Regions from separate parts of the Streptomyces sp. CG4 genome, predicted to be linked through region 3. Evidence: riboswitches for the same ligand, from Rfam matches in the RefSeq annotation. Region 3 holds a riboswitch; each other region holds the start of a gene.

Region 1 (9,985 bases), 2.1 Mb from region 3:
GCACGAGCGCGGCCCGTGGACGTTCGCTGAATCGATATACCGATATGCGGACGAGGTCTTCCACTGCCACGACACCGTCACCTAGATTGCCTGCGCATTACACAGGTGATCAGCGAGGGGACGGAGAGCCGTGGCATGTCCGATACGCCTGAAGTGAGACCACCGATCGTCACACCGGTCAGGGTGATCATCGCCCTGTGTCTCGGCGCGCCCTTCGTGGCGCTGCTCTGGGTCGGCTCCTACGCCAAGACGGACCCCGCGTTCATCGGGATCCCGTTCTTCTACTGGTACCAGATGCTCTGGGTGCTGATCTCCACCGCGCTCACCGTGACCGCCTACAAGCTGTGGCAGCGTGACCAGCGCGGCCGTGCGGCCCAGAAGGGCGGTGCGGACAAGTGAAGAACGGCGTCAACGGCGTCGCGCTCGGCGTCTTCATCTTCTTCTTCCTGGCCGTCACGGTCATGGGCTTCCTCGCCGCACGCTGGCGCCGGGCCGAGAACGAGCACTCGCTGGACGAATGGGGCCTGGGCGGACGGTCGTTCGGCACCTGGATCACCTGGTTCCTGCTCGGCGGCGACCTGTACACGGCGTACACCTTCGTCGCCGTACCGGCGGCGATCTACGCGGCGGGCGCGTCCGGCTTCTTCGCGGTGCCGTACACGATCCTGGTCTACCCGCTGATCTTCACCTTCCTGCCTCGCCTGTGGTCGGTGTCCCACAAGCACGGCTATGTGACGACCTCGGACTTCGTGCGCGGCCGGTTCGGCTCCAGGGGCCTGTCGCTGGCGGTGGCGCTGACCGGCATCCTGGCGACGATGCCGTACATCGCGCTCCAGCTCGTCGGCATCCAGGCGGTGCTGGACGTGATGGGCGTCGGCGGGGACAGCAGCAGCAACTGGTTCGTACGAGACCTGCCGCTGCTCATCGCCTTCGGCGTGCTGGCGGCGTACACCTACTCCTCCGGGCTGCGCGCGCCCGCCCTGATCGCGTTCGTGAAGGACGGGCTGATCTACCTCGTCATCGCGGTGGCGATCATCTACATCCCGATCAAGCTGGGCGGCTTCGACGAGATCTTCGCCAAGGCGGGTCACGCCTTGAGCCAGGTCAACCCGGTGACGGGCAAGCCGCGCGGTGCGCTCGCGCCACCGGAGGCGGGCCAGTGGACGTACGCGACGCTGGCGCTGGGCTCCGCGCTCGCGCTCTTCATGTACCCGCACTCGATCACCGCGACCCTGTCCTCCAAGAGCCGTGACGTGATCCGCCGCAACACCACGATCCTGCCGCTGTACTCCCTGATGCTCGGCCTGCTGGCCCTGCTGGGCTTCATGGCGATCGCGGCCGGAGTGAAGGTCAAGAACGGCCAGTTGGCGATCCCGCAGCTGTTCGAGGACATGTTCCCGAGCTGGTTCGCGGGGGTCGCCTTCGCGGCGATCGGCATCGGCGCGCTCGTACCCGCCGCCATCATGTCGATCGCGGCGGCGAACCTCTTCACCCGCAACATCTACAAGGACTTCATCAAGCCGGACGCCACCCCGAAGCAGGAGGCCCAGGTCTCCAAGTCCGTGTCGCTGCTGGTGAAGGTCGGCGCGCTGGTCTTCGTCCTCACCATGGACAAGACGGTCGCGATCAACTTCCAGCTGCTGGGCGGCATCTGGATCCTGCAGACCTTCCCGGCCCTGGTCGGCGGCCTGTTCACCCGCTGGTTCCACCGCTGGGCGCTGCTCGCCGGCTGGGCGGTCGGCATGGCGTACGGCACGGTCGCCGCGTACGGCGTCGCCTCCCCGACCCAGAAGCACTTCGGCGGCTCGGCCAAGGAGATCCCCGGCATCGGGGAGATCGGCTACATCGGCCTGACGGCGTTCGTCCTCAACGTCGTCGTCACCGTTGTCCTGACCCTGATCCTGAAGGCCGTGAAGGCTCCTGAGGGCATCGACGAGACCAAGCCGGAGGACTACACGGCGGACGCGGGAGAACCGGGCGTCCAGAAGGAACTGACGCCCACCGCAACCCCCTGAGAGGCGCGGGGAACTGCGCGAGCAACCCGCAGCGGGCCGCCGAAAGCAAGTGCTACGGCGGCCCGCTCACTTGCACACTCACACCATGGACATCCTCATCCGCCCCGCCGAACCCACCGAACACGCGGAACTCGGCGAGATCACAGCGCATGCCTACCTCGACGACGGCCTCCTCGACTACGGCGGGACCGACCCGTATCTGCCCGCCCTCAAGGACGTGGCCGCTCGCGCGGCCGCGGCCGAGGTCCTCGTTGCCATGGCGGGCGAACGGCTCGTCGGCGGCGTGACCTTCGTCCCGTCGGGCGGCCCCGTCGCCGATATCGCCGGTCCGGGCGAGGCCGAGATCAGGGCGCTCGCGGTCGCACCCGACGCCCGGGGCCGGGGCATCGGCGAAGCCCTCGTCCGTGCCTGTCTCGACCGCGCCCGGCGCACGGAGGGCTGTACCGCCGTCGTCCTGTCGAGCTCTCGCCGTATGCACGCCGCCCACCGGCTCTACGAACGCCTCGGCTTCGTCCGTACACCCGAGCGGGACTGGAATCCCGTGCCGCACCTGGACGACATCACTCTGCTCACCTACGAGTTGACGCTCCGAGACCGTCGCGACACAACATCTGGTGGTGCCACGACAGCCCGGCACTAGATGTATGCTCGTCCTCGCTGTCGCCACAGGGGAATCCGGTGCGAATCCGGAACTGTCCCGCAACGGTGTACTTGTGCATGTCCGCCCCCGAGGCGGAGCGCATCGCACAGGAGTCAGTCCGAGGACCTGTCGACAGCGCACCCGACCGTCCGGTCCGGGTGCCCTGAGACGTCCGGGCCTCGTGGAATGGGCCGGTGGACGCGACGCGTGCGCGCTCGTGGCTGCCCCCTGTCCTCCGCAGGCCCCCGTGCCGAGCGAGGGAGAGCCCCACGTGACCATCGCGCCAGCAGATCCGGCTTCAGTCGGCGAAGTCAGCGAGCTGAAGACCGACGGTCCCGGTACCGCGCTGCTGCGGACCCTGACCGAGCTGACCTCCGACCTCCCCGACGCCGACCCCGGCCGGGTCGCCGCCGCCGCGCTGCGCGGCCGGTCCGCCCGTGCCGACGAGGCGGAGTTGCGCGAACTGGCCACCGAGGCCGCCGCCGGGCTCATCTCCGAGGACCCCGCCTACTCGAAGCTGGCCGCCCGGCTGCTGACCCTCTCCATCCGCGCCGAGGCCGCCTCGCAGGGCGTGACGTCCTTCACCGAGTCCGTCGCCGTCGGCCACCGCGAGGGCCTGATCGCCGACCGCACCGCGGAGTTCACGCGGCTCCACGCGGCCCGCCTCGACGCCCTGGTCGACCGGGCGGCCGACGACCGCTTCGGCTACTTCGGCCTGCGCACGCTGCACAGCCGCTATCTGCTGCGGCACCCCCTCACCCGCAAGGTCATCGAGACGCCCCAGCACTTCATGCTGCGGGTGGCGAGCGGCCTGGCCGAGGACGACACCCCTCGCTCCGTGGACGAAGTCGCCGCGCTCTACGGGCTCATGAGCCGCCTCGACTACCTCCCGTCCTCCCCCACGCTCTTCAACTCCGGCACGCGGCACCCCCAGATGTCGTCCTGCTACCTCCTCGACTCCCCGCTGGACGAGCTGGACTCCATCTACGACCGCTACCACCAGGTGGCCCGGCTCTCGAAACACGCCGGCGGCATCGGACTGTCGTACTCCCGGATCCGCAGCCGCGGTTCGCTGATCCGCGGCACCAACGGGCACTCCAACGGCATCGTCCCGTTCCTGAAGACCCTGGACGCCTCGGTGGCCGCGGTGAACCAGGGCGGCCGGCGCAAGGGCGCCGCGGCCGTCTACCTGGAGACCTGGCACTCCGACATCGAGGAGTTCCTGGAGCTGCGGGACAACACCGGTGAGGACGCCCGCCGTACGCACAACCTGAACCTCGCGCACTGGATCCCGGACGAGTTCATGCGCCGGGTGAACGCCGACGCGCAGTGGTCGCTGTTCTCCCCCGCCGACGTGCCGGAGCTGGTGGACCTGTGGGGCGAGGAGTTCGACGCCGCCTACCGCAAGGCCGAGGCGGCAGGTCTGGCGAAGAAGACCCTGCCGGCCCGTGAGCTGTACGGCCGGATGATGCGCACCCTCGCGCAGACCGGCAACGGCTGGATGACCTTCAAGGACGCCGCCAACCGCACCGCCAACCAGACGGCCTTGCCGGGGCATGTGGTCCACTCCTCCAACCTCTGCACGGAGATCCTGGAGGTCACGGACGACGGCGAGACGGCGGTCTGCAACCTGGGCTCCGTCAACCTGGGTGCCTTTGTCGACACAGTGACCGGCGGCCTCGACTGGGAGCGGCTGGACGAGACCGTCCGCACCGCCGTCACCTTCCTCGACCGCGTGGTGGACATCAACTTCTATCCGACCGAGCAGGCGGGCCGGTCGAACGCCAAGTGGCGCCCCGTCGGCCTCGGCGCGATGGGGCTGCAGGACGTCTTCTTCAAGTTGCGCCTGCCCTTCGACTCGCCGGAGGCCAAGGCCCTGTCCACGCGGATCGCCGAGCGCATCATGCTCGCCGCGTACGAGGCCTCCACCGACCTCGCCGAGCGCAGCGGCCCGCTGCCGGCCTGGGAGAAGACCCGTACGGCCCAGGGCGTGCTGCACCCCGACCACTACGGCGTCGAACTGACCTGGCCCGAGCGCTGGGAGGCGCTGCGCCGGCGTGTCGCCGAGACGGGCCTGCGCAACTCGCTGCTCCTCGCCATCGCCCCGACGGCCACCATCGCCTCCATCGCGGGCGTGTACGAGTGCATCGAGCCGCAGGTGTCGAACCTGTTCAAGCGCGAGACCCTGTCCGGTGAGTTCCTCCAGGTCAACTCCTACCTGGTGCAGGACCTGAAGAACCTCGGCGTGTGGGACGCGCGCACCCGCGAGGCGCTGCGCGACTCGGGCGGCTCCGTGCAGGAGTTCGTCTGGATCCCCGAGGAGGTGCGGGCCCTGTACCGCACCGCGTGGGAGATCCCGCAGCGCGGCCTGATCGACATGGCCGCCGCCCGCACCCCGTTCCTGGACCAGTCCCAGTCCCTGAACCTGTTCCTGGAGACGCCGACCATCGGCAAGCTCTCCTCGATGTACGCGTACGCCTGGAAGTCGGGCCTGAAGACGACGTACTACCTGCGCTCCCGCCCGGCGACCCGGATCGCCCGCGCCGCCCAGGCTCAGGCGCAGACCCAGACCCCCATCCCCGCGCAGGCGGTCGCCGACCCCGACGCCGTCGCCTGCTCCCTTGAGAACCCCGAGTCCTGCGAGGCCTGCCAGTAATGAGCACCAGCACCACCCGAAACACCAATCTCCTCGACCCGGGCTTCGAGCTGACGCTGCGTCCCATGCGCTACCCGGACTTCTACGAGCGCTACCGGGACGCGATCAAGAACACCTGGACCGTGGAGGAGGTCGACCTCCACTCGGACGTCGCCGACCTCGCGAAGCTGACCCCGGCCGAGCAGCATCTGATCGGCCGGCTGGTGGCCTTCTTCGCGACCGGCGACTCGATCGTCGCGAACAACCTGGTCCTGACGCTGTACAAGCACATCAACTCCCCCGAGGCGCGGCTCTACTTGAGCCGTCAGCTCTTCGAGGAGGCCGTGCACGTCCAGTTCTATCTGACGCTGCTGGACACCTACCTGCCCGACCCGGAGGACCGGACGGCGGCCTTCGCGGCCGTCGAGAACATCCCCTCCATCCGCGAGAAGGCCGAGTTCTGCTTCAAGTGGATCGACTCGGTGGAGCAGATCGACCGGCTGGAGACGAAGGCCGACCGCCGGCGCTTCCTGCTCAACCTGATCTGCTTCGCCGCGTGCATCGAGGGCCTGTTCTTCTACGGCGCGTTCGCGTACGTCTACTGGTTCCGCAGCCGGGGTCTGCTGCACGGTCTCGCCACCGGCACCAACTGGGTGTTCCGTGACGAGACGATGCACATGTCCTTCGCCTTCGACGTGGTCGACACCGTCCGCAAGGAGGAGCCGGACCTCTTCGACGACGAGCTCCAGCAGCAGGTCGTCGACATGCTGAAGGAGGCCGTCGAGGCCGAGCTGCAGTTCGCCCGCGACCTGTGCGGCGACGGCCTGCCGGGGATGAACACCGAGTCGATGCGGCAGTACCTGGAGTGCGTCGCCGACCAGCGGCTCGGCCGCCTCGGTTTCGCCCCGGTGTACGGCTCGGAGAACCCGTTCTCCTTCATGGAGCTGCAGGGTGTTCAGGAGCTGACGAACTTCTTCGAGCGCCGCCCGTCGGCGTACCAGGTCGCGGTCGAGGGCACCGTGGACCTGGACGAGGACTTCTGAGCCGGTAGCCGGTCTCCCACGCCTACCGGCGCGCGTTCCGGGCCCGCGGGCCGTCTGAGCGCGCGCCGGTACCAGGTCACCTACCAGGGCTGCGCCCGCAGTCGCAGATCGTGCGGGCGCAGCGTGATGCCCACCCGGGTCGTGTCGTTGGACCCGCTGACCTGCTCGAAGCGGTACTTCGCCGAGATCGCCGCGGTGATCAGGCTGAGCTGGGTCATCGAGAAGTGGTCGCTGGGGCACTTGCGGTTGCCGACGCTGAAGGGACTCATGGCGTACTTCGGTACGTCCTTGACCCGCTCCGGCAGCCAGCGGTCGGGGTCGAAGTCGAGGTGGCGGTCGTACGAGTGGGCGTCGCGCTGGATCGCGTACGGGCTGTAGACGATGTCCGCCCCGGCCGGAATGCGATACCCGCCGAGTTCGGTGTCGGTCACCGCGCGCCGGGTCAAAATCCATACGGCGGGCCGGAGCCGCATGGCCTCGACGACGACATTGTTGGTGTGCCGGAGTGCGCGGACGTGCTCGAATCCGACCGGCCGGCCACCCGTCACCGATTCGACCTCGGTCCGTACCTTCTCCGCGTGTTCCGGGTGTTCCGCGAGCACCTGCAGCAGCCACATGATCGTGGACGCGACTGTTTCGCTGCCGGGGGTGAGTATCGCGACGACCTGGTCGTGGATCTCCTGTTCCCCGATGGGGTCGCCATTGTCGTCCTTTGCCTCCAGCAATGCCGTCAGCAAATCGTCCGGCTTTTGACCAGATGCCCTCCGCTCGGCGACGATCTCGTCGACCAGTAGATGCAAATCGGCCAGCGCCCGGTTGAATTCGCGGTTCGCCGGGAACGGCAGCCGGTACAGCGGCCCGAGCGGGATGACCATGCGCTGGTACATACCGCGGAAGACGGCGGCGAGGTCGATGCTGAGCCGCTCGGCGCGCTCGTCCATGTAGTCGCCGCGCAGCAGGCAGCGGGCGGCGATGCGGACGGCGACCCGGAAGGACTCGGAGGTGCACTCGATGGTCTCGCCGGGCCGCCAGCGCTCGGTCAGCGCATGCGCCTCCTCCTCCATGATCGGCCCGTAGCCAGGGATGGCGTCCAGCCGGAACGCGGGCTGGATGGTGCGGCGCTGGCGGCGGTGCCGGGGCCCGTTGGCGGTGGCCACGCCCTCCTTGCCGAGCAGCCCTTCCAGGGACTCCCACAGGGGTCCGTCGATCTTGAAGTCGGGGCTGAGCGCGAGCGCTCCGGTCAGCGCCGGGGTGGTCACGGCGTACACCGTCTTGGGGCCGAGCTTGAGGCGTACGACGTCGCCGTGCTCGCGGAGCCGGGACATGAAGGCGAGCGGGTCGCGGACCAGCTTCAGGCCGTGCCCGAGGCCCGGCACGGCCCCGCCGGCCAGCGGCGGTTCGCGCAGTTCGGCGGTCTCGGAGGTCAGGGGCTGCGCAGACTCGACGGTCATTTCTCTCCTGCCACTTCGTTCGTGACGTACGGGGGCGTGGACCGGTCGTCCCAGGTGTCGACCATGTAGCGGCCGGACTCGTGGTGGAACCAGTAGACGGAGCTGAACCAGTTGCGCATATTGCCGACGCAGGCGCGCACCGCCGCGCTCAATTCCTTTCCGTGGACCGTGCCGTCGGCGAGTTGGTCGGCGAACCGCAGGGCGACCTGCTCGGCTTCGAGGAATTCGCTGATGCATTCCTCGACGCGCCGCCTCAATTCGTCCACCGCTTCTTCGAGACTCAGTCCCTCATGGGTGATGAGACTGATTCCTAGATTGTGGACCTCGTCGCCCGCGATTTCTTTGGGCAGCGAGCACAGATCGTTGTACCAGGCGGCGAATTCCTGGCTGAGCAGCGCCGGCCGGCGGTAAGCCGGGTTTTTCCGTACGGCATCCGGGAGTTCGTGCCCCGCGCTCGGTTCGAGCAGGTCCGTCCATATCCAGTGCGCGAAGGTGTGCCGGCGCAGGGCCAGATATTCCTCGACACCGGGTATGTAGCCCGTGGTGCGGTTGCGGAACTCGCGGTCGTAGGCCTCGATCACCGTGTGGAAGTGCCGGGCGAACCGCTGGTTCCAGGTGCGCGGCAGGAAGCCGTACAGCCGCAGCACGCTGTCCGCGAACCCCGCGACCAGGCGGTCCGGGTGGTGCAGATGGTGCCGGGGTGCGTCGAGGGCCGCGTGCAGGCGGTGCCGCAGCCGCCGCCAGTCGCCGACCCGGCCGTGCACCCTGTCCCGGTCGTGGCGGTCGTCCCAGACGAAGAACCATGCGCTGTAGTCGGCGATGGCCTGCAGGACCTCCTCGGGGGCGCCGAGGTAGTAGCCCGCCATCAGGTCGGTGTAGCAAAGTCCATCGGCATATTCATGCACCTTGTCCGCCGGCATGAACCGTTTTTCCAGCAGCCAGCGTCGTGTCTTCTGCTGGAGCTGCGGCCAATACGGATGCAGTTGCCGGGGAAAGGCGGACTCGATCACCGGAAGTGCCAGTGAGGGTGGTACTACGACCGCCGTCGGCGTCGCGGTGGTGCTGTGTGGGAAAGCTTGCACGGACAAACCCCTCTCAGCCGCCTGAAGCGCACACCCCTCCGGTGTGCCGGGCGTGCGCCGTTGCGTTACCCCGCCCTTCCCATTCAGCACCACAACTGACCGCCATGGGAACGGATTTGCTTCACTCACTACCCCAAGGTGCCGAGAATCTCCCCTCACATGACCGATTAGGGAGCACAACAAGCACAGAGGAAACGGGTTGTACGAAGCACGGACGGACACACGCACGAGCGGGGCGCGGTCGTGCGAAGGGCGCCCGACCGGGAGTGATCTCCGTCGGGCGCCCAGGCGGGCCGCTGCCGGCTAGTCGTTCGCGACCACCGGATAACGTGGCTCGTTCTCGGCCATCTGACGCAGCGCGTCCTTGCGGTCCCGCTTGGACAGCCGGTCGATGTACAGGTAGCCGTAGAGGTGATCCGTCTCGTGCTGCAAACACCGTGCGAAGTAACCGGTGCCGCGGACCTTGATCGGGTTGCCCTGCTCGTCCTGGCCGGTGACCTCGGCGTAGTCGGGACGGGCGAGCGGTGCGTACGCCGTCGGCACGGACAGACAGCCCTCGTTGCTGTCGTCCAGCCGGCGCTTGTCGGCCGGCAGGTCGACCAGCTTCGGGTTGCACACCACGCCCACGTGCCGCACGCCCTCGTCGTCCATGCAGTCGTAGACGAAGACCTTCAGGTCGGCACCGATCTGGTTGGCGGCGAGGCCCACGCCCTCGGCGGTGCGCTGGCTGGCGAACATGTCGGCGACCAGCTGCCGCAGCTCCTCGCCGAACTCGGTGACGTCCTTGCACTCCTTGTGCAGCACCGGGTTGCCGACGACCGTGATCGGCCGCGAGGTCCCGCGCTCCCGCCAGGCCTTCTCGCGCTCCTCGCAGTCCTCCGTGTCGACGACATAGCCCTCGTCGTCGACGGGGAGCACGCCCGCGTGCTGCTGATCGGTGTCCTGCTGCGCCATGACCGACGTACGCCTTCCTGCAAACCTGGGAAAAGTCTCGGGTACAGCCTAAAGGCGGCTGGTCATCGGCGGCTCAGCAAACCTCTTCCAGATCCCGCCAGTCCCGCGAGTCCGGGCTGTCCGCGACCCACCCGTCCAGCAGCCCCCGCACCAGCGAAGCCGGCG
Region 2 (9,985 bases), 3.6 Mb from region 3:
TGCCGTAGCCGTGCTCGGCGATGTGCAGGTACCAGACCGAGTCCCACCGGTGGGCGAGGCTCATCCCGAACGGGCGGCCGGCGACTGCGTCGACCAACACCAGGACAACCACCCCGGCAAGACGGACCGCCGCGAAGACGGCGAGCGCCCGGAGAACGCCGGGAGGACCCGCCAGCCGGCCGCGGCCGGTCTCACGAGGGTCGTCGGACCGCCGCAGCGCGGAGGACATGCTCACTCTCCGACCATGAGCGGCGAAGAACACGAGCGCAATCCGGAACACCCCCGGAGGGGAGCGACCCCGGCAGCGTGATGTGTCGCCGATCCGGCGGAGTCACCCGTTCGCGCTACCCCTGGCACGGAAGCAGTCCTGTCTTACTGAGCGTCGGCGACCGTCATCCGCCCACGGACAAGCCCTCCGGGATCCGGCCGGTCGATCTCGGCCGACCGGATGCCGCAATTCCATGCCATGCCACCACGCCGCCCGCAGAGAGAAAAAATCCGCAGAGAGAAAAAGAGGTGGGCTGGGCGACGCTCGCGCTGATAGTTTCCACTCGACCGTGACGCCACCCGAGGAGGTGAGACCCATGAACGCTGCAGCAGTGTGGGTGCTCCCCCTCGTCTCCACGGTCGGCGCATGACATAGGTGTCGCCGGGAGCCCCTCGACAACAAGGACTCCCGAAAGGCAACACATCATGCGTACTGTGCATTTCACTGCCGAGACATCGGCCGACGGTGTCATCGAACGCGACTTCACTGTCGGCGAGATCCCCGGCGTACTCTGGTCGCCCGCATCCGGCCCCGAACGCGCCCCCCTGGTGCTCATGGGCCACGGTGGCGGCACACATAAGAAGTGGCCTGCGATGGCGGGCCGGGCACACCGCCTCGTGACCGGGGGCGGTTTCCACGTCGCTGTCATCGACGCCCCCGCCCACGGCAGCCGGCCGCGCACGGCGTACGACGAGCAGGAGATCGCCGAGCTGTACCGGGCGAGGGCGGCGGGCGAGCCGGAGGGCCCGGTCGTCGTCCGCTACAACGCTCAACTGGCGGAGCGCGCCGTGCCGGAGTGGCGGCGGACCCTGGACGCCCTCCAGGAGCTGCCGGAGATCGGCGCGGACGGGCCGGTCGGCTACTACGGCCTGAACATGGGCACCGCGATCGGCGTGCCGTTGGCGGCGGTCGAGCCCAGGATCAGCGCCGCGGTCTTCGGCCTCCACTGGCCCGATGCCCTGGCCGAGACGGCGCAGCGGATCACCATCCCGATCGCGTTCATGCTCCAGTGGGACGACGAGCACATCCCGCGCGACTCCGGTCTGGCGCTGTTCGACGCCTTCGCCTCGAAGAAGAAGACGTTGCACGCCAACGCGGGCCGCCACAAGGAGCACCCCCGGTTCGAGGCGGACAGCGCGGTCCGATTCTTCGTCCGGCACCTCGGCCGGGACGTCACGTCACCGGTCGGCTGACGCGGCGCCTTCTCCGGCCAGAAGATACCGGCCCAGCTCTCGCCCGTCGGCGGGAGCCGGGCCCCTGCCCGCACGCGGTCAGTGAGCTGCCGCTCGATGTTCGCGGCCGGTAGGGGCGCTCGCGCCGCCGTCGACGCCCAGCGCGCCGCCACCGCCGCCGACGACGTACCGGCAGTGATCGCCGCCACCGGAGTTTCCACTTCGCCCTGCCAGACCGGTGCGACAACCAGTGGCTGCTGCGCTTCGTCACCCGGCTGTGGGAGGTCCTTGAGCCGCACCGCGCCCAGTCCTACGGACGTTCCGCGGCAGCCGGAGACTTCGCCCGCGCCGAGGCGATCCTCGCCCAGCACGACGCCATTGTCACCGCCTTCGAGCACGGCGAGCCCCCGCGCGTTCGCCAAATGCTCGCCGCACACCGCGAGTTCATCCGGACCGGCGGGGTCGCGGACCGGCACCAGCCGGCCGATGTCGGAGGGCCAACCGGGCCTGACCCGCGCGGCGAACTCCGCGAAGTCCGCCCGCAGATACAGCGGATCGGACGGCTTCAGCCGCACCTGCTGACGGTCGTCCACCCACCAGACCTCGAAATCGGCGACCGTACCCTCCGGCGGCCAGCGTTCCTCCTGTTCGGGCAGCAGCAGGACGTCGACGAAGCCTCCTACGGGCAGGCCGATGTCCACGAAGATCCCGATCGCGCCGGGTCGGGGCACCTTCACGACGGTGCCCCGGAAGACCTGCCCGAAGCGCAGAGTCTCCCGGATCCGCCCCCACTCCACAGCCGTGACCATGTGCCGCATCCTCCCAGCCCCGCTGCCACGGGGTGGCCCGGGCCGGATGTCCGCTGTGGGTCCGCTACAGCTCCGCTCGTACCGCGCGGGCGGCCGCGACCAGGTTCTCCAGGGAGGCGCGGGTCTCCGGCCACCCGCGGGTCTTCAGGCCGCAGTCGGGGTTGACCCACAGCCGTTCGGCGGGGATCGCCCGCAGGCCGGTGCGCAGGAGTCCGGCCGCCTCCTGCGTGCCGGGGACGCGGGGGGAGTGGATGTCGTAGACGCCGGGGCCGGCCTCGCGCGGGTAGCCGTGGGCGGCCAGTTCCCGGGCGACCTGCATATGGGAGCGAGCCGCCTCCAGGCTGATGACATCGGCGTCGAGGTCGTCGATGGCCTGGACGATGTCACCGAACTCGGCGTAGCACATGTGGGTGTGGATCTGGGTGTCCGGCCGAACGCCACCGGTGGTGAGCCGGAACGCCTCGGTGGCCCAGGCGAGATAGGCGGGGCGGTCGGCGGCGCGCAGCGGCAGGGTCTCGCGCAGCGCGGGCTCGTCGACCTGGATGACCGAAGTCCCCGCCTCCTCCAGGTCGTTCACCTCGTCGCGCAGGGCGAGGGCGACCTGCCGGGCGGTCTCGGCCAGGGGCTGGTCGTCCCGGACGAAGGACCAGGCGAGCATCGTGACGGGGCCGGTGAGCATGCCCTTGACGGGGCGGTCCGTGAGCGACTGGGCGTACCGCGTCCAGCGCACGGTCATCGGCGCCGGTCGCGCGATGTCACCGGCGAGGATCGGCGGGCGGACGTACCGGGTGCCGTAGGACTGGACCCAGCCGTGCTGGGTGGCGAGGTAACCGGTGAGCTGCTCCGCGAAGTACTGCACCATGTCGTTGCGTTCGGGCTCACCGTGGACCAGGACGTCCAGTCCGGTCTTCTCCTGGAAGGAGATCACCTCCCGGATCTCCGCCTCGATGCGCTCCTCGTAGCCGGTCGTGCCGATGCGGCCGGCGCGCAGGTCGGCGCGGGCGGTGCGCAGGTCGGCGGTCTGCGGGAACGAACCGATCGTGGTCGTGGGCAGCAGCGGCAGACCGAGCCGGGCCCGCTGCGCCGAGGCCCGTTCGGCGTACGGCTGGGAACGGCGGACGTCGGCCTCGGTGACGGAGGCCGCCCGGGACCGTACGGCCGCGTCGCGGGTGATGGGGGAGTGGGCGCGCGAGGCCAGGTCGGCCCGGTTCGCGGCCAGCTCCGCGGCGATCGTGTCGCTGCCCTGGGCGAGGCCCTTGGCGAGGGTGACGACCTCGGCGGTCTTCTGCCGGGCGAAGGCGAGCCAGCGCAGGATCTGCGGCTCGATGTCCCGTTCCAGGCCGGCGTCGAGCGGCACGTGCAACAGGGAGCAGGACGCCGACACGTCCACCCGGTCCGCGAGACCGAGCAGGGTGCCGAGCGTGGCGAGGGACTGCTTGAGATCGTTGACCCAGATGTTACGGCCGTTGACGACGCCGGCGACCAGGCGCTTGCCGGGCAGCCCGCCGACGGCGGCGAGCGCGTCCAGGTTGGCGGCGGCCGCCTCGGTGAAGTCCAGGGCCAGGCCCTCGACCGGGGCCTTCGCCAGCACGGGCAGGGCTTCGCCGAGCCGGTCGAAGTAGGAGGCGACCAGCAGCCGGGGCCGGTCGGTGAGGGCGCCGAGGTCGCGGTAGGCGCGGGCGGCGGCGTTCAGTTCGGCCGGGGTGCGGTCCTGTACGAGCGTGGGCTCGTCGAGCTGGACCCACTCGGCACCGGCCGCGCGCAGGTCGGCGAGGATCTCGCCGTACACCGGCAGCAGCCGGTCCAGCAGCGTGAGCGGTTCGAAGTCGGCCGGCACGCCCGGTGCGGGCTTGGCCAGCAGCAGATAGGTGACCGGCCCGACGAGGACGGGCCGGGCGCTCAGGCCCAGCGCGAGGGCCTCCGTCAGCTCCGCCACCTGCTTGGCCGAGTCGGCCGTGAACACCGTGTCCGGGCCCAACTCGGGTACCAGATAGTGGTAGTTGGTGTCGAACCACTTCGTCATCTCCAGCGGGGCGACGTCCTGGGTGCCGCGCGCCATGGCGAAGTACCCGGCGAGCGGATCCGCGGCGACCGCCTCCTGGTGGCGTGCGGGGATCGCGCCGAGCATGACGGTGGTGTCGAGTACATGGTCGTAGTACGAGAAGTCGCCGGTCGGCACCTCGTCGACGCCGGTGTCCGCCAACTGCCGCCAGGTGCTTCGGCGCAGTCCGGCGGCGGTGGCCCGGAGGGCGTCGGCGGTGACGCGGCCCTTCCAGTAGCCCTCGATCGCCTTCTTCAGTTCACGGTTTCGGCCCTGACGGGGGTAGCCGTACACGGTGGCCCGTGCTGCCGCGGCTGCGGACCTGCTGGTCACGGAGATCTCCTTCGCGAGATGAATCCCTGAGATCCCGGCGACGGGACGCGAGCGCGAAGGGGTGACGGACCGCACGGCAACGGCTCACGCCGTCCGTTCGGTTCGGTACGCCGACCCGCCCTCGAGGTCACCGGGATGTCCGCGCACGAGGTGTCCCGCACGCGGGCAGTTGGCAGGTCTTCGGACTCGCGGGCACGTCCTCCCCCAGGAGGACACCTACTGGCCGTCGCTTCCCAGGCCCGGTACCTCGGACCCAGTGCGTATGACGGCGGTCGTTCCCGCTCACCGCTGCGGGGCAGTCCCGGATTCCCACCGGGTTCCCTCTTACGACGCGTCCCGCCTGGCTGACGGGGCGAACCAGCTGCAGGGGACACCCTACGGGGCCACCCGCGGTGCGGTGGCACACGTCCGGCATTCGGAAGGTGAGGTGAGACACGCGGCCGTGGCGTGCCCCGCGCGTCCCCGCGGCCCGCCGGCGGGCCGCGGCGGCCTGAAGCCGGTCGGGTGATTGACGGGCCGCTCCCGGCTTGGGTGCGGCCCGTCGCGGGCTCGGCCGGAGAGACTGCGGCCATCCCAGTGGAGGTGGCGAATATATGCTCAGCGACAGCACAGCGGCGATCCTGGCCGAGAGGGCGAGCGTGGCGGAGGTCGTCGCCGCTGCTCCGCGCGTGGCGCAGATCGCGGCGCGGTGCAGCGAGGAGACGGAGGCCGCCCGGCGGCTTGCGCCCGAGGTGGTCGAGGCGGTGCGGGAGGCCGGGTTCGCCCGGCACTTCGTGCCCGCGGCCTTCGGCGGCACGCAAGGCGGCTTCGTGGACATGACCTCGGCGGTGATCCTGGTCGGCGAGGGCTGCGCCTCGGCGGCCTGGGCCGCCTCGCTGTCCGCCTACGCGGCTCGTTACGGGGCGTTCCTGCCCCCGGAGGGGCAGGCGGTGCTCTGGGCCGACGGGCCGGACGCCCTGATGGCGGGTGCGCTCATGCCGGCCGGCAAGGCGGAGCGCGTCTCCGGCGGCTGGCGGCTCAGCGGTGAGTGGAAGTACATCAGCGGGGTGCGCTTCGCCGACTGGGTCTTCGCCTGCTCCGCCGTACCCGGCAAGACGGGCCCCGACGGGCGGGGCGAGGTGCGGTTCTTCGCGGTGCCGCGGGCCGACATCACCGTGAAGGACACCTGGTTCACCCTGGGCATGCGCGGGACGGGCAGCGACACCATGGTCCTCGACGACGTGTTCGTGCCCGAGGAGCTGACCCTGTCCCGGTTCGACATCAACGCGGGGCGGGCCACGGCCTCCGAGGCCCGGTGCCACACGGTCCCCGTGCACGCCTTGAACGCCCTGCCGCTCGCCGTCCCCGTGGTGGGCGCCGCGCGGGGCACGGTCCGCGCCGCGGCCGAGCAGAACCTCCGCCGGACCGACCGGCGCGGCGCCCCGCTGCGCGAGAAGCCGCCGGTGCAGATCGACCTGGCCCGCTCGGCGGCCGAGGTGGACGCCGCCGAGCTCCTCGTCCAGCGGGCCGCGCGGGTCGCCGACGGCGTCGAGGAGACCAGGGACGGCGAGGCGGCGGTCCGCGGGCCCCGGGACTTCGCGCTGGCGGTCGAACTGTCCGTGTCGGCCGCCGAACGCCTCTTCCGTGGTACCGGCACGACGGGCCACTTCGAGTCCGACCCCGTCCAGCGGTTCTGGCGGGACGTCAACACCGCCGCGTCCCACGTGATCTTCTCCTTCGAGGCCGCCGGGGCGGCCTATGGCGCCTGGGCGCTGGGCGCCGAGAGCGCGGAGCCGAAGCGGTGACCTCGCCGACGAGGTAGGACGCCGCGCGGCGAGATCGCGGTAGAACACCGCGCGAGACCGCGGACGCCGTGGCGGTGGCGCTACGGCGTCCGCGGTTTCGCGGTCGCACAGCCCCCTGCATCCGGCGGGTACACGCATGCGTCCGGGATCGCTACACGAAGCGGTACTTCAGGTGGGTGGCGAGAGGTGTGTCGACCACCCTGACCCGCTTGAGGCTCCGCCCCCCGGCGCCCACTCCCTCGAAGAGCCGCTGCCCCGCGCCGAGGAGCGCCGGCACCACGTGCAGCTGCAGCTCGTCGATGAAGCCCTCCCCGAGGTACTGCCGCACCGTGCTCGCCCCGCCCGCGATGTCGACATTCCGGTCCCCGCCAGCTCGCCAGGCTGTGGATCCACTCGAAGAGCGGCTCGGCGCTGTCTCCTCCCGGGTTGTCGACGCGGACGCCGGTGCCGGCGACGTAGCCGTCGAGGGAGATGGCCATGTCCGCGGTCACGGTCACGATGGATGCTCCTGAAGTCCGTGGGGTGTCCTGCCTTCACCCTCACGTCGATCGGGAGCCCGCGCATTCGACAGACCCGTACGACATCCTTGAGAACCGGGTGACGAGCCGGGCCGCGGCGCGGTCAGGCGCGGTTGCCCGGTACGTACTCCTCGGGGCGGTCCGCCGGGTAGACCGCCGCCATCGGACGATCGCTGTGCGCCCGGGTCCTGACGGTGATGCGGTCGCGGGCGATGCCGAGCCCGACGAGTTGGGCCACCACGGCGTCGGCCCGCTTGCGCGCCAGGTTCCGCGGCGGGAGCGGACCACCGCGGGCGTGCCCTTCGATGACGATCGGTGCCGCCGACTGCCGCCACGCCGGGGCGACCCGGTCGAGCAGGGCGGCGCTGTTGGGCAGCAGGACGTCCGAGTGGTTCTCGAACAGTAGGTGCGGGACGGTCGTGGTGGCCACCGTCAGCGGATTGAGCGCGGTGATGCGGTTCTTGGCGTGAAAGCTGCGCTCGCCACCGGGCTCGTACATCTTGAAGTACCACATGTCGCCCATCGCGGACCTGGTCTCCCGCTCCAGCACCTCGCGGGCCGCCCGCATGGCCTGCGGCGGCGGCATGACCTGTCCGGGGTTGGCGCCCGCGTAGGCCTCGGCGGTCTGCCGTGCGGCCTCGCGCAGCAACTGCTCCATCAGTGTGTTGCGGTTGAAGTTCTCCAGGGTGATCTGGTCGCCGCCGTCGCTGCTCTCGGCCACCACGGCGGCGTAGTGGTAGACCCAGATGCGCTCGGCGGGCACTCGGTTGCGGGAGAAGTCGAAGTTCCCGGGGACGCCCGGGCGCGGCTCGGAACCGATGGTCTGCGTGGTGAGCGCCTCGCCGACCCGGGCCCGGGCGTGCTCGTTGAGGCCGATGGCGTACTCGTTGTCCTGGAGCTCCTGGTGGTACAGGCTCGTGCCGTAGGCCTCTCCGGGCGCCTGCTCCGGATCGGCGCTCTGCGTCGCCCCGGCCGCCTCGCGCGGATTCCTCGGCGGCCGGGCCGAGGTCAGCGCGCCGGCGAGCCGCGGGAGCCCGGTGACCCCCTTGGGGCCGATGCCCGAAGCGACGGCCTCGCCGCCGGGCCCGCGGAAGACCGCATGGCCCAGGGGCCCGCCGGTCAGCTTCTGGGCGACCTCCACGCACTCGTGCTGGACCAGGTGCATGAACCTCGTCAGGACGACGTCGTCCAGATCGTTCGCCAGCCGCGGCCGGACCACCACGAGCCGCTCCCCGTCGGCGTTGGGCAGTGAGTGGCCGCCCGGGGCCAGCCGGACGTAGCTGCCTGAGTCGGCCAGCGACCGGTTCGCGGCGGCCACGACGGCCGGAACGGCGTAGAACTCCTTGGCCCCGAACTCGGAATTCATGGCCAGCGAAGGGTCGTTGGACCAGGTCAGGGTGACCGGGGCCGTCGCCGGGCCGTGTCGTCCGACCGTGCCTTGGAAGCCGCCCTGGTCGAGGGTCACGGTGACCGCGGGTTCGTTCAGCGCGAAGGCCGGCAGCCGGTCGCCGGACGCCGCGTCGAACTGGGGCGTGGCCGGGGCGGAGTCGTCCACGTATCGCTGGATCCGATGGACGTAGGAGGTGGCCGCGCGATTGCCGGCGGTGCGCTGCGTTTCGGCGGCGCTGTCCGTCCGCCTGCTGTCGCGTGCATACCCCCCTCCCAGGCTGGCGTCGGGACCCGGCGGGGCAGTCCGCGGTGCACCCGGCAGTGCCCTCCGGGGACATCCGGACCCCTGCCGAGGCGACCCGCCGCCCCCTGACCTGAAACGCATGCCGTTCCCCAGGGCGGCCCGCTCAGAGCAGCGCCCCGCCGCAAGCACAAGATCCGGGCCCTCTTCCTTTATCCGAGGGGCGTGGATACCTCTGGAGACAGAGAAACCGGATGGCGGAAGAGACGCGGAATGGACGAGCCATGGGCGAGGAACGGTTCGAGGACGGCTGGTACGTGGACGAGCGATGCACCAACTGCGATGTCGCACGGCAGCTCGCGCCCGACCTGATCGGCGAGGCCGACGGCCGTTCGGTCGTCCTGCGCCAGCCACGCGACCGCGCCGAGGTACGGCTCCTGAACGCCGCCGCGCATGCCTGCCACACCCGCTCCATCCGTCCCCCGGGCGGACGGCTGGACACGGCACAGGACCCCTTCCCGCTGGCCCTCGACGACACCGTGTACCTGTGCGGACACAACTCCACGCACACCGCGGCCGCCAACTCCTACCTGTTACGTCGCCCCGGCGGTACCGTGATGATGGTGGACACCCCGCGCTGGAGCAACGAGCTGGCCGCCCGCTACGAGGAACTGGGCGCCGTCACCGACGTCCTGCTCACCCACCGCGACCATGTCGCGCACGGCCGGCGCTACGCCGACCGCTTCGGCGCGCGGCTGTGGATCCACGAGGGAGACCTCGACGCCGTCCCGGACGCCGACCACGTCCTGCACGGCACCGACCCGGCGGAGATCGCGGACGGTGTGATCGCCCACCCGCTGCCCGGCCACACCCAGGGCAGCGTGCTCTACGTCGTCGACGAGCGGTACTGCTTCAGCGGCGACAGCTTCTACTGGTCACGTACGACCGGGGACCTCGAGGTGGCCGAGAGCGTCACCTGGTACTCCATCACCGAGCTGGCCGCCTCCTTGGCGCGGACCGCCGGCCGGCTGCGCTTCGAGTGGCTGCTGCCGGGCCACGGCGACCGCTGGCACCTGCCCGCCGACGAGATGGCCAGGCGACTGCGCAGGCTGACGGAGCACACGGGTGAACTGAAGCCGCGACCCGTCGACTTCACTGCGGTGCGCTGGTAGCGGTCCGGTCGAAGCCGTCGTAACGAGACGATCCGGTGGTTGAGCGGACGTATGTGGAACCATGTCATCCCATGCGTGCTGCCTACATCGAAGAGCTGGGTCCGGCGGACGTCATCCGGTACGGCGAGATCGCCGCTCCCCGGCCCGGCCCCACCGATGTGCTGGTCGACGTCCTGGCCACCACGGTCAATCCGGTGGACACGTTCGTGCGGTCGGGCCTCTTCCCCACACACATGGACTTCCCCTTCGTCGTGAGCC
Region 3 (9,985 bases):
AGCCGGTCAGCTCCGGCCGCGTCGGTGTCGCGCTGCGCCGCGCCGATGGCCTCGCGCCAGATCTCCTCGCGGAGCTGCGGGTCCGCCGACCTGCCATACAGCGCCCGCCGGGCCGCCAGGGCGGAGATCCGGGCCGGACCGTCGGCCGTGGTGACCGGGAAGGGCAGGTCGGCGGGCCGGAACAGGTGCTCCAGCACGTCGAACATCCGGTTGTAGGGGATCAGTCCCATGGCGAACCTCCCGAGTCGTCGGTGTCGTCACGCAGGTCGTCCACGATGCGTGAGCAGGCCCGGACGATCCGGTGCAACTCCTCACGCAGCGTCTCGTAGGGGACCGGCGAGAAGCCGGCCATGCGCCGCCGCGCGCTCGCGGCGGAATGGTGATCGCAGGCGGCGGCGTAGTAGTGCACATCGCCGGTCCGGCCCTGGACGGAGAGGCCCCGGGTGCCCTCCTGGCGGTTGTGGCCCGCCGCGTTCTCGCACGATGTGCAGCCTCCGGCAGGCGGGTCGTCGCTCATCGGATTGCCCCGCCAGGCACCGCCCCGTGGACGACGGATCCATGGATCACGCCCTGGATGGCGGTGCCGTGAACGTCGTTCTGCACGAAGCTCGGCTGCCCCCGCTCCTCCGCTCGCGCCGGGGGGCGCGGCCCGTCCTCCGGCGCACCCGGCCAGGGGTCCCGCGCGTCCTTCGGGTCCACTCCGGGCAACCGGAGCCAGCCGTACCCAGCGAACTCCTTCTGCCGCACATGGATGCGGCGGTAGTGCTCCGGGGCGAGCCCGTGGAATCCCGAGCGCACCACGTCCTGGTAGAGCCGGTCGGAGACCACCACGGCCAGGCTCGCCGACCTGGCGGCCGCCAGGGCCTCCTTCACCTCGGGTGCGTTCAGGTAGCGGGCCACCGCGATCGGGGCGGGGCCGGAGAAGCCCAGGGCTGCCGTGGTGGCCACGCCGGTGTCGATGGCCAGCCGAAGCCGCATCCGCTCGGCGGGCCGGCGGGTGGCGTTGTAGCCGCCGAGCTCGGCCGCCAGGTGCGTGACGTACGCGCCCAACACCAGTTGCTCGGGAGTGCCGGGCGGGAGAACCGCGAACTCCAGGTCGCCCTGCGGCTGGGTGGACCACCTGCCGTGGTCCAGCCCGCTGCGCTCGGCCGCCATCCGCAGCACCCTGGCGAGTTGGGCCTGCGCGGCCCGCTGGTCCGGAGTGTCGAAGCGGCTGTACTGCTCGATGTCCGCCGCCAGGCAGAGGCGGCTGGTGACGTCCGGCCGGGGCTTGCCCCAGGGACGGACGGTCGGGTGCGACGTCATGTGAACCATCACCTGCTCGATGAGAGTGGACAGTTGCTTGCGTTGCACGCCCACTGTGCGGCCGGTGGGCCGGAACCTCCGAGCAGGCCGCAAAAATGCGGTTTCCAGGTCCCGTCAACGACCGGTCATCGGCAGGCGTCCGATCGCCCGGAGGCGGTCCAGTTTGATCACTCCCATCTCGCCGCCGCGGGTGCGGACGATCCCCTGGTCGCGAAAACCCGCCAGCGCCTTCTGTACCGCCCTCAGCTTCGCTCCGATGAGTGCGGCGAGTTCGATCTGTGTGAGGTCGAGACAGATCACGGTGTCCGAGCCGATGCATCGGCCGTAGTTCTCGGCCAGTTCAGCGAGCGCACGGGCCAGCCGCACTCGAACGGGGAACTCACCGAACGCGATGCGCCAGGAATTCGCCGTACGCAGGCGGCGGTTGCTGAGCCGCACGATCTGAATGGCGGCCTCGGGACACTTGTCGAGGAAGCTCCGCATCGCTCGGCCTTGGACGACGTGCGCGTCGACGTCGTCGCACGCCGTCACCGTGGCCGACCTGGGCATGTCGTCGAGCACGGCCATCTCCCCGACCACGTCTCCGCCGACCCGGATGGCGATCAGGGTTTCATGCCCGTTGCCAAGCGTGCCGGTGACCTTCACGCAGCCGGCCCTCAGGAGCACCAGATGATCGCCCGCCTCCCCTTCCACCAGGATCTTCTTCCCGGGCGGATACTGCTTGGGGAAACCGATACTCAGCAGTTCCTCCCGGACCGGACGTGACAGGCTCCAGAGGAAGCGGACAGGCCGCCGCTCGCCGATGCCATCCGTGCAGCTCCGTGCCGTCCCATGGGTCGCGCGCTCCATACCCCACCTCGTGGTCGAACCCAGGTGCCTTCCCGGTCAGGGAATCAGAGCCGGATCCGAGCAGATAGAGCGTGTGCACGGACAGCTACTGCACCAGCGGCTCACGTGGTCTCCGATATATGACCGAGGCGGCTGGTCTGCGACGACAGCGTGACCCGCGTATCCCCGCTATACACCTATCTCGGCATCCACAACGTCACCCCTAAAGCGAAACGTTCAGTGCCATGCTCGCTAGGGCATTGATGGTCAGGCGCCGACACGACGTATGCGGGAGTGGATACTGAAGGCTCGCCGAGGTCGCACAAACTCCACTTCGGGCCGAAGGTCGAGCCGCGCTAGACGGAGCGAACGCACTGGTCAGCAGCCTCCTCTGCGTGAGCGATGCGTGAGCGGATGGTCCGGCACAGGGTGTCATGAGCGGGATCGGTCACGATGCCGCGTGGCGCTGATCAGGTAGAACAGCACCGCGCGGCATCGTCGAACACTCCCCGGCAAGGATTCGATCCCACTCCTAAAGCGGGTGTCGCAGGTTCGAATCCTGCCGGGGGCACAGAGAAACACCAGGTCAGGGCCCCTTCCGTCCAGCGGACGGGAGGGGCCCTGCGCTTGCAGCACACATATGGCACACATGCCGTGCGCGCGGATGGTGGGGAGCTGTGCAGGATGCCCGTCAAGGGTGAGCTGGCCCGGCGCCGGTACGAGAACCTGGTCGAGCGTCTTGAGTCGCTGATGCGGGCCGCTCTGAAGCCGGAGTACGAGGGCCACTACGGGCAGCTGGTCCTGAGCGGCGACGATCTCGCAGAGATGGGTGAACTCAAGGACGTCCGGCGGGCCGCTCGGGCGGCGGGGCGCCGTCTCGGCTGGAAGACGACCACACACCCGACCGGCAGCCGGTTGTTCGTCCTCGACGAGCGAGAGCCGCCGCAGGAGATCAGGCAGCTCGCCGCGGATGCTGCTGCCGAGGCCCTGGATCGGGCCCGGCGCGAAGCTCGCTGAGGGCAGGGCGAGCCGCTCTACGCGCCGCGTCGGAGAGGGAACGCGTCCGCGTTCCCTCTCTCGCCGGGGACCACCCGGGGATTGGTATGTGGATGCTGTCGCCCCGGTCACTGGGCCGTAAGGAGCGAGGCGATCACGGAGGGTGCGGGAGGACCGTCAAGGAGGTGGCGCAGTTCCGCCACTCCTGCGCGCCGCTGTTCTGGTGGGAGGAAGAGGTACTGCTCGATACGTTCGTTGAAGGTGCTGCGGAACCGCGCGTACAGGTCGTCGTTCTCCAGGATCTTGCCGGCGACGGCCACGAGGGCCTGGGTGCCGGAGTAGTCGTCCTCGGGCAATGCGTGGCCGGGCAGGACATCGGCGAACCGGGCCGCCAGGCGTCCGAAGAGAGTGTCCGCGAGGTTGCGGATGGTGAACGTGTGCGCGTAGTGCTGGTCGGGGAGTGCCAGAGGCAACTGGCCCAGGAGCGTGGTCTCGTGGAGCGCCGACAGGCCGGGAGCCAGCAGAGAGTGCGGTGTTCTCGCCACCTGCCGCAGCAGTTCGCGCTGAGGGACGAAGCGGCGGTCGACACGTCGTGCGGAGGTCTGGTGGCTGCCGGCACGGTGTCCGGCGTACGGGCCTCCGCAGACCAGGACGCGGGTGAACCGGGGCCAGTCGGTGAGCAGATCCGGGATCCAGCGGTCGATGAGCCGGAGGTAGTCGTTGTTGACCTCGAAGTCGAGGAGGAAGTTCTTGAAACCGCCGGTGTTGATCAGCAGGTCGTAGTCCGGTCCGCCGGCCGCCCGTTCACCTGCTGGCGCTTTCGCCAGGCCGTCCAGGTCGACCAGTGGGCCGGTCAGCAGCATCGTGCGGCCCGTGCCGGCGTCGGTGAACTCGGCCATGCGCCGGGAAACGCCGGGGAAGTTCTGGACCACGCTGTGGTCGGCCAGCAGGTGGGCGGCGAGGACGCGTTCGTGCGGCGAGAGGCGGGACAGGTGACGGCTCGCCGCGGGGAAGGAGGTGCGGGGAACGGTCACGCACAGCTCGTGGATCCGTGTCAGGGGGGTGCGGTGCTGCCAGAAACTGAACAGGCAGTCCACCAGGACCACAGGCCGGCCTGCTACGACCGCGCGCAGGACGAGGTCGGCGTCCATGGCGGAGACGACGTGGTCGCTGTCGGCGAGCAGACGGTCCAGGAGTACGGATCCGTTCCCGGACGGTTCGCTGAGCTCGTGGACGGCATCGAAGGCGCTGGCGTTGCGGCGGGCGAACGCTGCCGCAACGCTGTCTCCCACGAATACTCGCTCGTGTCCGCGGAGCAGCCGGGAGACGGCGACGAGCACGGAAGCCGGGCCGAAGCCGCAGTTCTGGGCTCCCATCAGGATGCGCACGGCGCGTCAGCAGGCCGCGGGCCGTGGTGCAGCCAGAATCCCCGCGAGTTGCCGCGCGAACGTGGCGGGGTGTTTGGCGTAGCCGACGTGCCCGCCGGGGAACTCGACCAGTTCCCGGCCGAGATGCTGTGCGAGGAAGGCCGCCGGCTGGTGCACGTCGTAGGTGCGCGACTCCCGGCCGCCGGCCATGACGATGCGGTCCGCCACGGCCGCCAGCGCGGTGAGGTCGGGCACGCAGCGGGAGGAGGGCAGCATCACGTGGGAGAGGAAGAACTCGCTGTTGTCGGCCGCTTCGCGGAGCTTCGGGGCGGGCCTGCCGCCGAAGAGGGCCCGGAACCCGTCCAAGGCCGCTGGGACGCCTTCCCGGCAAAACGTCGTGTACACCTCGTCGAAGAAGGCGGCGTGCCGTGCCGCGTCCGGCAACAGCCCCACGGCGGGAGGCTCGTGGACGACGGCCAGCCGGACCCGTTCCGGATCGCGGACCATGAGTTCCAGGGCGATGAGCCCGCCGGCGCAACTGCCGAACACCTGCAGAGTCTCACCGTTGCGGGCGAGGTGGTCGAGCAGCCGTGCGGCGTCGTCGGTCTGGATGTCGAGCCATGGTTCGGGCGGCGGCCCGTCCAGGCGGCTGCGGGAGATGCCGCGTGGGTCGTAGGTGACCACGCGGTGGCAAGCCGCGAGCTCGTCGGCCAGGTCGCGGAAGACCTCGGCGTCGGAGGCGCCACCCGGGATGAGCAGCAACAGCGGTCCGGTGCCGCGCACTTCGAAGTACAGCCGCGCCCCCGGCACTGCCAGCGTGGCGCTCTCCAGGGTGTGCAATCTCTCTCCAGCTCACTCCGGCCCAGGACCCTGCGGAAGGCGGTCAAGGGGCGGCACGAGACTATGCGCGAGACGATCGGTGCGGGTAGGCGCGCGCGAAGCGCGTCGTGCGCACTTCCCCGGTACGCGAACCCGTCGAATGCTCCCGTGCGCCGGTCTCCGGACTGTGCAAGCGGGGCACGGTGTGCCCCATGGTCCTCAATGTGAAGAGATCCTCCGTGACGGCGGGTGAGAAGTGGTCGCGTGCAATCGCTCTGGCGGCCACCGTGGTGTTCAGCGTGGCCGCGCCCGTGGTGCCGGCGTCCGCCCACCCCCAAGGCTCAGGGCTGCTGCAGTGTGAGGGAACCGAGTCCATCAGCTACTCCCCGGGACTCACCCTCCAGGCGCGACCCGTCCACGTCACGATCGACGGGCGCTTCGCCTCTTGTGCCGGGGGCAACGGCGCGGTGCGCAGCGGCAGCTATCACGAGGAGTTCACGCTCTCCACGGGCTGCAACAACCTGCTCGAAGGCTTCCGGGCCCGCCGGACCTATGTCTGGAACACGGGCGACTCCAGCACCGCCGACATCAGCGGCAGCAGCACGGCTGTGGCCGGCCAAGTGGTCACCCCAGTCACCGGCACCGTCACCCACGGCCCCTTCCACGGCCGAAAGCTGCTCCAGGTCATCCCGGTGCCCCAACCGAGCGCGCTGCATTGCCTAGCGGGCGGCGTGACTGGCGCGACCGGGGTGACGACGTTGACGATCCTGTAGGCCGGGCTGGATGGTTCGGCGCCTAGGAGGCTCCCCGGGGCAGCCCGGTCATGTGATTTCGGTGACTGAAACCATGACCGAGGCAACCGTGAGCGCCACCGTTTCCAGCGCCGATCACCGGCCCATCGGACAGACCCCCGGAGAAACCGCAGGGGCCGCGCCATCGTTCACACACGACGGCGCGGCCCCTGCGACTACGGCTCCCGACACGGATCAGGCACACATCACGCGGCATCTTCCTCCAGGGCAGCCACCTCCTCGGCGGCCCTGCGGGCCTTCTTCTCCGCCTTCTCCAGCTTGGCCTTCGCCGCCGGACTACGGCAATTCACATGGATCACCACCGCACCCGCCCTGCACGCTCGGTACCGTCTGGAATGGCGGTTCCGGGCGCGGCCCGAAGGCGAAGCAGATCAAGGGAGTTCAGGTGACTGACGTGCGGCCCAGCCAACGCATGCGAGACCTCGGCGTCGTCCAGCACGGGGCCGGCATCCTCGCCGAACCGGCCCGCGCCTTCGACCTGCCCGCCGAGCGCGACGAGGCCGAACGCATCGTGGACGAACTCTTCGCCGCCATCGAGCGCATCGGTCAGGTCCACCCCTTCGCCAAGGGCATGGGCATCGCCGCCCCGCAGATCGGCATCGCGCGCGCCGCCGCAGTCGTCATGCCGGCCGACGACGCCCCGGCCGTCATCCTGCTCAACCCCCGGATCACCAACCGTTCCGAGGAGACGGACGAGCAGTACGAGGGCTGCCTCAGCTTCTTCGCGTCCGCGGCCTCGTCCCCCGACCGCTGAAGATCACGGTGAACGCCACCACCCTGAGCGGTGATACCACGACCACCGTGTACGAACGCGGCCTCGCCCGCCTCATCCACCACGAAATCGACCACCTCGACGGCCTGCTGTACACCGCCCGCATGCGAACCGGCGTCGACCCGATCCCCGTGGAGGGCTACCGGCAGACCGGACGAGCCTGGGCATACGAGTAGGCCCTGAGAGCTTTCTGCGTGAGGAAGAGGCAGTTCAAGCACCACTCTCCTGACCAACAAGTTCTACTGCACCCGCGACCGCGGCCTCCTGACCGACGTCCGCAACGCTTTCCGTGGACTCGCCTTCGGCTGAGAGCCCCTCGCGCAGCACCACCTCGATCCAGTGCCCGGTCAGGGGATTGCGGGAACGTGCCCTCCAGGCTCGGATGCGCAGTGTCGCAGCAGCGCGGAAACCGGTCCGTCGACGAGTCGGTAGCGCACGATCCGGCCGTCCTTCTCGCCCTCGACGATGCCTGCCGTGCGCAGGAGGCGCAGGGCCTGGGAGACGGCGGTGTCCCGCATCCCGGTGGCGACGGCGAGGTCGGACACGGCGATGGGGCCGGCCTCGTGAAGGGCGAGCAGCAGGGACAGGCGTCGGGGATCGGAGAGCAGGGAGAAGCGGTCGGCCCAGGCGCGTACGTGCTCGGGCTCGCCGACGGCGGCGATGGCGTCGCAGACTCGATGGCCGTCGATGGTGCGCTGCCCGGCACGTTCCGCGGGGACGAGATGCATGGGGGCATCATCGCAGCCCACGTTTCACCCTCCATACCCCTCTATACCTGCTCAGATATGCAGCCTTGCAGCTGACACTGGCCGCCTTCTAGGCTGAGCAGGCCGTGGTGTTCGGGAAGACCGGTGACAGCCCCCAGGGGCTCAGTCCGGAGCGGCCCTCGCCACTGTGATCGGGGAGTTCCCGCCCCATGCATTGCCACTGGCCTCGCGGCCGGGAAGGCAGGGGCGGGCGCGGTGACCCGTCAGCCAGGAGACCGGCCACGGCAGCACGAAGCTGATCCACGAGGTGCTGGAGCGTGACCGTATGACCCTGTCCGAAGGCGTGCCCGAAACCGATGCCGCCCCTTCCTTCCGCTGGCGCCGCGAGGACACCGTCCGAACCGTCGGCCTGCTGGCCGTGATCGTCGCTCTGCACGTGGTCGCCTTCGGGATCCTCTTCCTGCTCGTGGTCCCGCACCACTACGAGGTCGGCACCAAGGCGTTCGGCGTGGGGCTGGGCATCACCGCCTACACCCTCGGCATGCGGCATGCCTTCGACGCGGACCACATCGCCGCGATCGACAACACCACCCGCAAGCTCATGGCCGACGGCAAGCGGCCCGTGTCGGTGGGCTTCTGGTTCGCGCTCGGGCACTCCAGCGTGGTGGTCGTCATGGCCGCGCTGGTCGCCGGGGGCGCCAAGCTCGCCGGCACCCTGATGAACGACAGCTCCCGAACCCATCAAGTCCTCGGCACCGTCGGCACCACGGTCTCCGGCAGCTTCCTGTACCTCATCGCCGCCCTCAACCTCGTCGCGCTGTTCGGCATCATGCGCGTCTTCAAGGCCATGCGCGCCGGACGTTACGACGAGGCGGAGCTGGAAGCGCACCTGGACTCGCGCGGCTTCATGAACCGCCTCCTGGGCCGGTTCACCAAGTCGATCCGCCGACCGGGGCAGATGTTCCCGCTCGGCTTCCTCTTCGGCATCGGCTTCGACACCTCGACCGAGGTTCTGCTCCTCGCCCTGGCCGGCAACGGCGCCGCCGCCGGCCTGCCCTGGTACGCGGTTCTGTGCCTGCCCCTCCTCTTCGCGGCGGGTATGAGCCTGTTCGACACCCTCGACGGCACCTTCATGAACTTCGCCTACCAATGGGCGTTCTCCAACCCGGTGCGCAAGGTGTTCTACAACCTCACGATCACCGGCCTGTCCATCGCGGTGGCCTTCTTCGTCGGCACGATCGAGCTGGTCGGCGTGCTGCACGACAAGCTGGGCCTGAGCGATGACGTATCCGGCTGGATCGCGGGCCTGGACCTGGACAACGTCGGCTACGTGATCGCCGGCCTGTTCGTGGTCGTCTGGGCCGTGGCCGTCGCCTACTGGCGTCTGGCCAAGGTCGAGGAGCGCTGGAGCACCCGCGCCGCGGACACCGGCTGACGGCACAGTGGCTGTCGCCGTGACCCCGGCCTGATCAGTTGTGCACGAAGTGGCTGGGCCTGCCGTCCTGTTGGATCAGATGGCCCAGCCGAGCCGCCGCCGCTCGGGGCATGAGCGTCCAGGTGCCGTCGGCGCGGTGGAGTGCGGCGGAGTGCCAGGGGGTGGTCCAGGCGTCGGGGGCATCGAGGAGGCGGATGCCGAATTTCGGGCCGCCGACGGGTTGCGGGTGGATCGAGAGGCGTACGGCGTGGGCGTGGTGTTCGGCGATCAGGTCGCCCCAGGCGCGGCTGCGCTGGATGACTCCGTAGGCGCGTTGCCGGCAGCTGCGCTGGAGGGCGGAGCGGGTGCCGGTCCAGTCGGCGGTGTCCTCGACGAGGAAGCGCGTGATGCCCCGGTAGAGGGCGAGGGTCTGGTCGTCGGTACGGGCCTCGGCACGCAGAGCGTCCAGGGCAGGGGCGTACCGGTCGTGGACTCGGGCGCGTTTCATGTCGTGCGGGAGGTCGCCGAGGATGTTGCGGAGGTCGAAGACGGACAGTCTGTCCAGGCCCAGTTGGGCTATCTGTATTCGAAGGTCGTCGGCGTACGCGTCGATGTGGTGGTCGGGGACGTGGATGAGGTCGCCGAAGACGTGGCCGTCGGAGCAGATGATCACGCGTGCCCCGGGCGGATAGATCCGCTCGATCTCGGTGCACAGGGTGTTCAGGAACGTCAGGGAGAGGCGTTCGCCCTGGTCGGGGAGGTGACCGAGGACCTTGGCGGGGTTGGGTGACTTGCAGGGGAAGCCGGGCAGGGTGAAGACGACCGGGGCGCCCTGGTGGACGAAGTCGGCGATGCGGCGCAGCTGATGGTGGAACGCTTCCGCTGGGGCGGGAACGGGAGCGCGATCGGTTGTGCGGTGATGCGGCAGGAGCAGGTTGAGGATCTCGGTGCCGATGCGGGTGGGG

The links. A riboswitch is a leader RNA that binds a small molecule or an ion and turns the genes downstream of it on or off. The one in region 3 is predicted to bind cobalamin.
Region 1: another riboswitch for cobalamin. It lies ahead of AB5L52_RS15360 (ribonucleoside-diphosphate reductase subunit alpha); the one in region 3 lies ahead of AB5L52_RS25380 (HoxN/HupN/NixA family nickel/cobalt transporter).
Region 2: another riboswitch for cobalamin. It lies ahead of metE (5-methyltetrahydropteroyltriglutamate--homocysteine S-methyltransferase); the one in region 3 lies ahead of AB5L52_RS25380 (HoxN/HupN/NixA family nickel/cobalt transporter).

What each region holds. Positions count from the first base shown of each region.
Region 1 covers NZ_CP163525.1:3,407,062-3,417,046, forward strand. Annotated here, with positions in the region: gene AB5L52_RS15345 (DUF3311 domain-containing protein) at 136-399, shown strand; gene mctP (monocarboxylate uptake permease MctP) at 396-2,015, shown strand; gene AB5L52_RS15355 (GNAT family N-acetyltransferase) at 2,101-2,655, shown strand; cobalamin riboswitch at 2,637-2,804, shown strand; gene AB5L52_RS15360 (ribonucleoside-diphosphate reductase subunit alpha) at 2,927-5,311, shown strand; gene AB5L52_RS15365 (ribonucleotide-diphosphate reductase subunit beta) at 5,311-6,333, shown strand; gene AB5L52_RS15370 (cytochrome P450) at 6,414-7,784, opposite strand; gene cyc1 (epi-isozizaene synthase) at 7,781-8,866, opposite strand; gene def (peptide deformylase) at 9,170-9,820, opposite strand; gene AB5L52_RS15385 (hypothetical protein) at 9,894-9,985, opposite strand, start outside.
Region 2 covers NZ_CP163525.1:9,148,993-9,158,977, forward strand. Annotated here, with positions in the region: gene AB5L52_RS42180 (hypothetical protein) at 1-229, opposite strand, end outside; gene AB5L52_RS42185 (dienelactone hydrolase family protein) at 694-1,461, shown strand; partial or broken gene AB5L52_RS42190 (FCD domain-containing protein) at 1,629-2,414, shown strand; gene metE (5-methyltetrahydropteroyltriglutamate--homocysteine S-methyltransferase) at 2,314-4,623, opposite strand; cobalamin riboswitch at 4,777-5,000, opposite strand; gene AB5L52_RS42200 (acyl-CoA dehydrogenase family protein) at 5,217-6,407, shown strand; gene AB5L52_RS42205 (dihydrofolate reductase family protein) at 6,559-6,735, opposite strand; gene AB5L52_RS42210 (OmpA family protein) at 7,029-8,480, opposite strand; gene AB5L52_RS42215 (MBL fold metallo-hydrolase) at 8,840-9,727, shown strand; gene AB5L52_RS42220 (NADPH:quinone reductase) at 9,799-9,985, shown strand, end outside.
Region 3 covers NZ_CP163525.1:5,556,917-5,566,901, reverse strand. Annotated here, with positions in the region: gene AB5L52_RS25435 (hypothetical protein) at 1-230, opposite strand, end outside; gene AB5L52_RS25430 (hypothetical protein) at 221-517, opposite strand; gene AB5L52_RS25425 (hypothetical protein) at 514-1,305, opposite strand; gene AB5L52_RS25420 (Crp/Fnr family transcriptional regulator) at 1,420-2,154, opposite strand; gene AB5L52_RS25415 (hypothetical protein) at 2,818-3,150, shown strand; gene AB5L52_RS25410 (hypothetical protein) at 3,258-4,517, opposite strand; gene AB5L52_RS25405 (alpha/beta fold hydrolase) at 4,524-5,336, opposite strand; gene AB5L52_RS25400 (hypothetical protein) at 5,555-6,088, shown strand; gene AB5L52_RS25395 (peptide deformylase) at 6,513-6,881, shown strand; gene AB5L52_RS25390 (peptide deformylase) at 6,890-7,075, shown strand; gene AB5L52_RS25385 (ArsR/SmtB family transcription factor) at 7,247-7,627, opposite strand; cobalamin riboswitch at 7,716-7,905, shown strand; gene AB5L52_RS25380 (HoxN/HupN/NixA family nickel/cobalt transporter) at 7,932-9,041, shown strand; gene AB5L52_RS25375 (L-tyrosine/L-tryptophan isonitrile synthase family protein) at 9,076-9,985, opposite strand, start outside.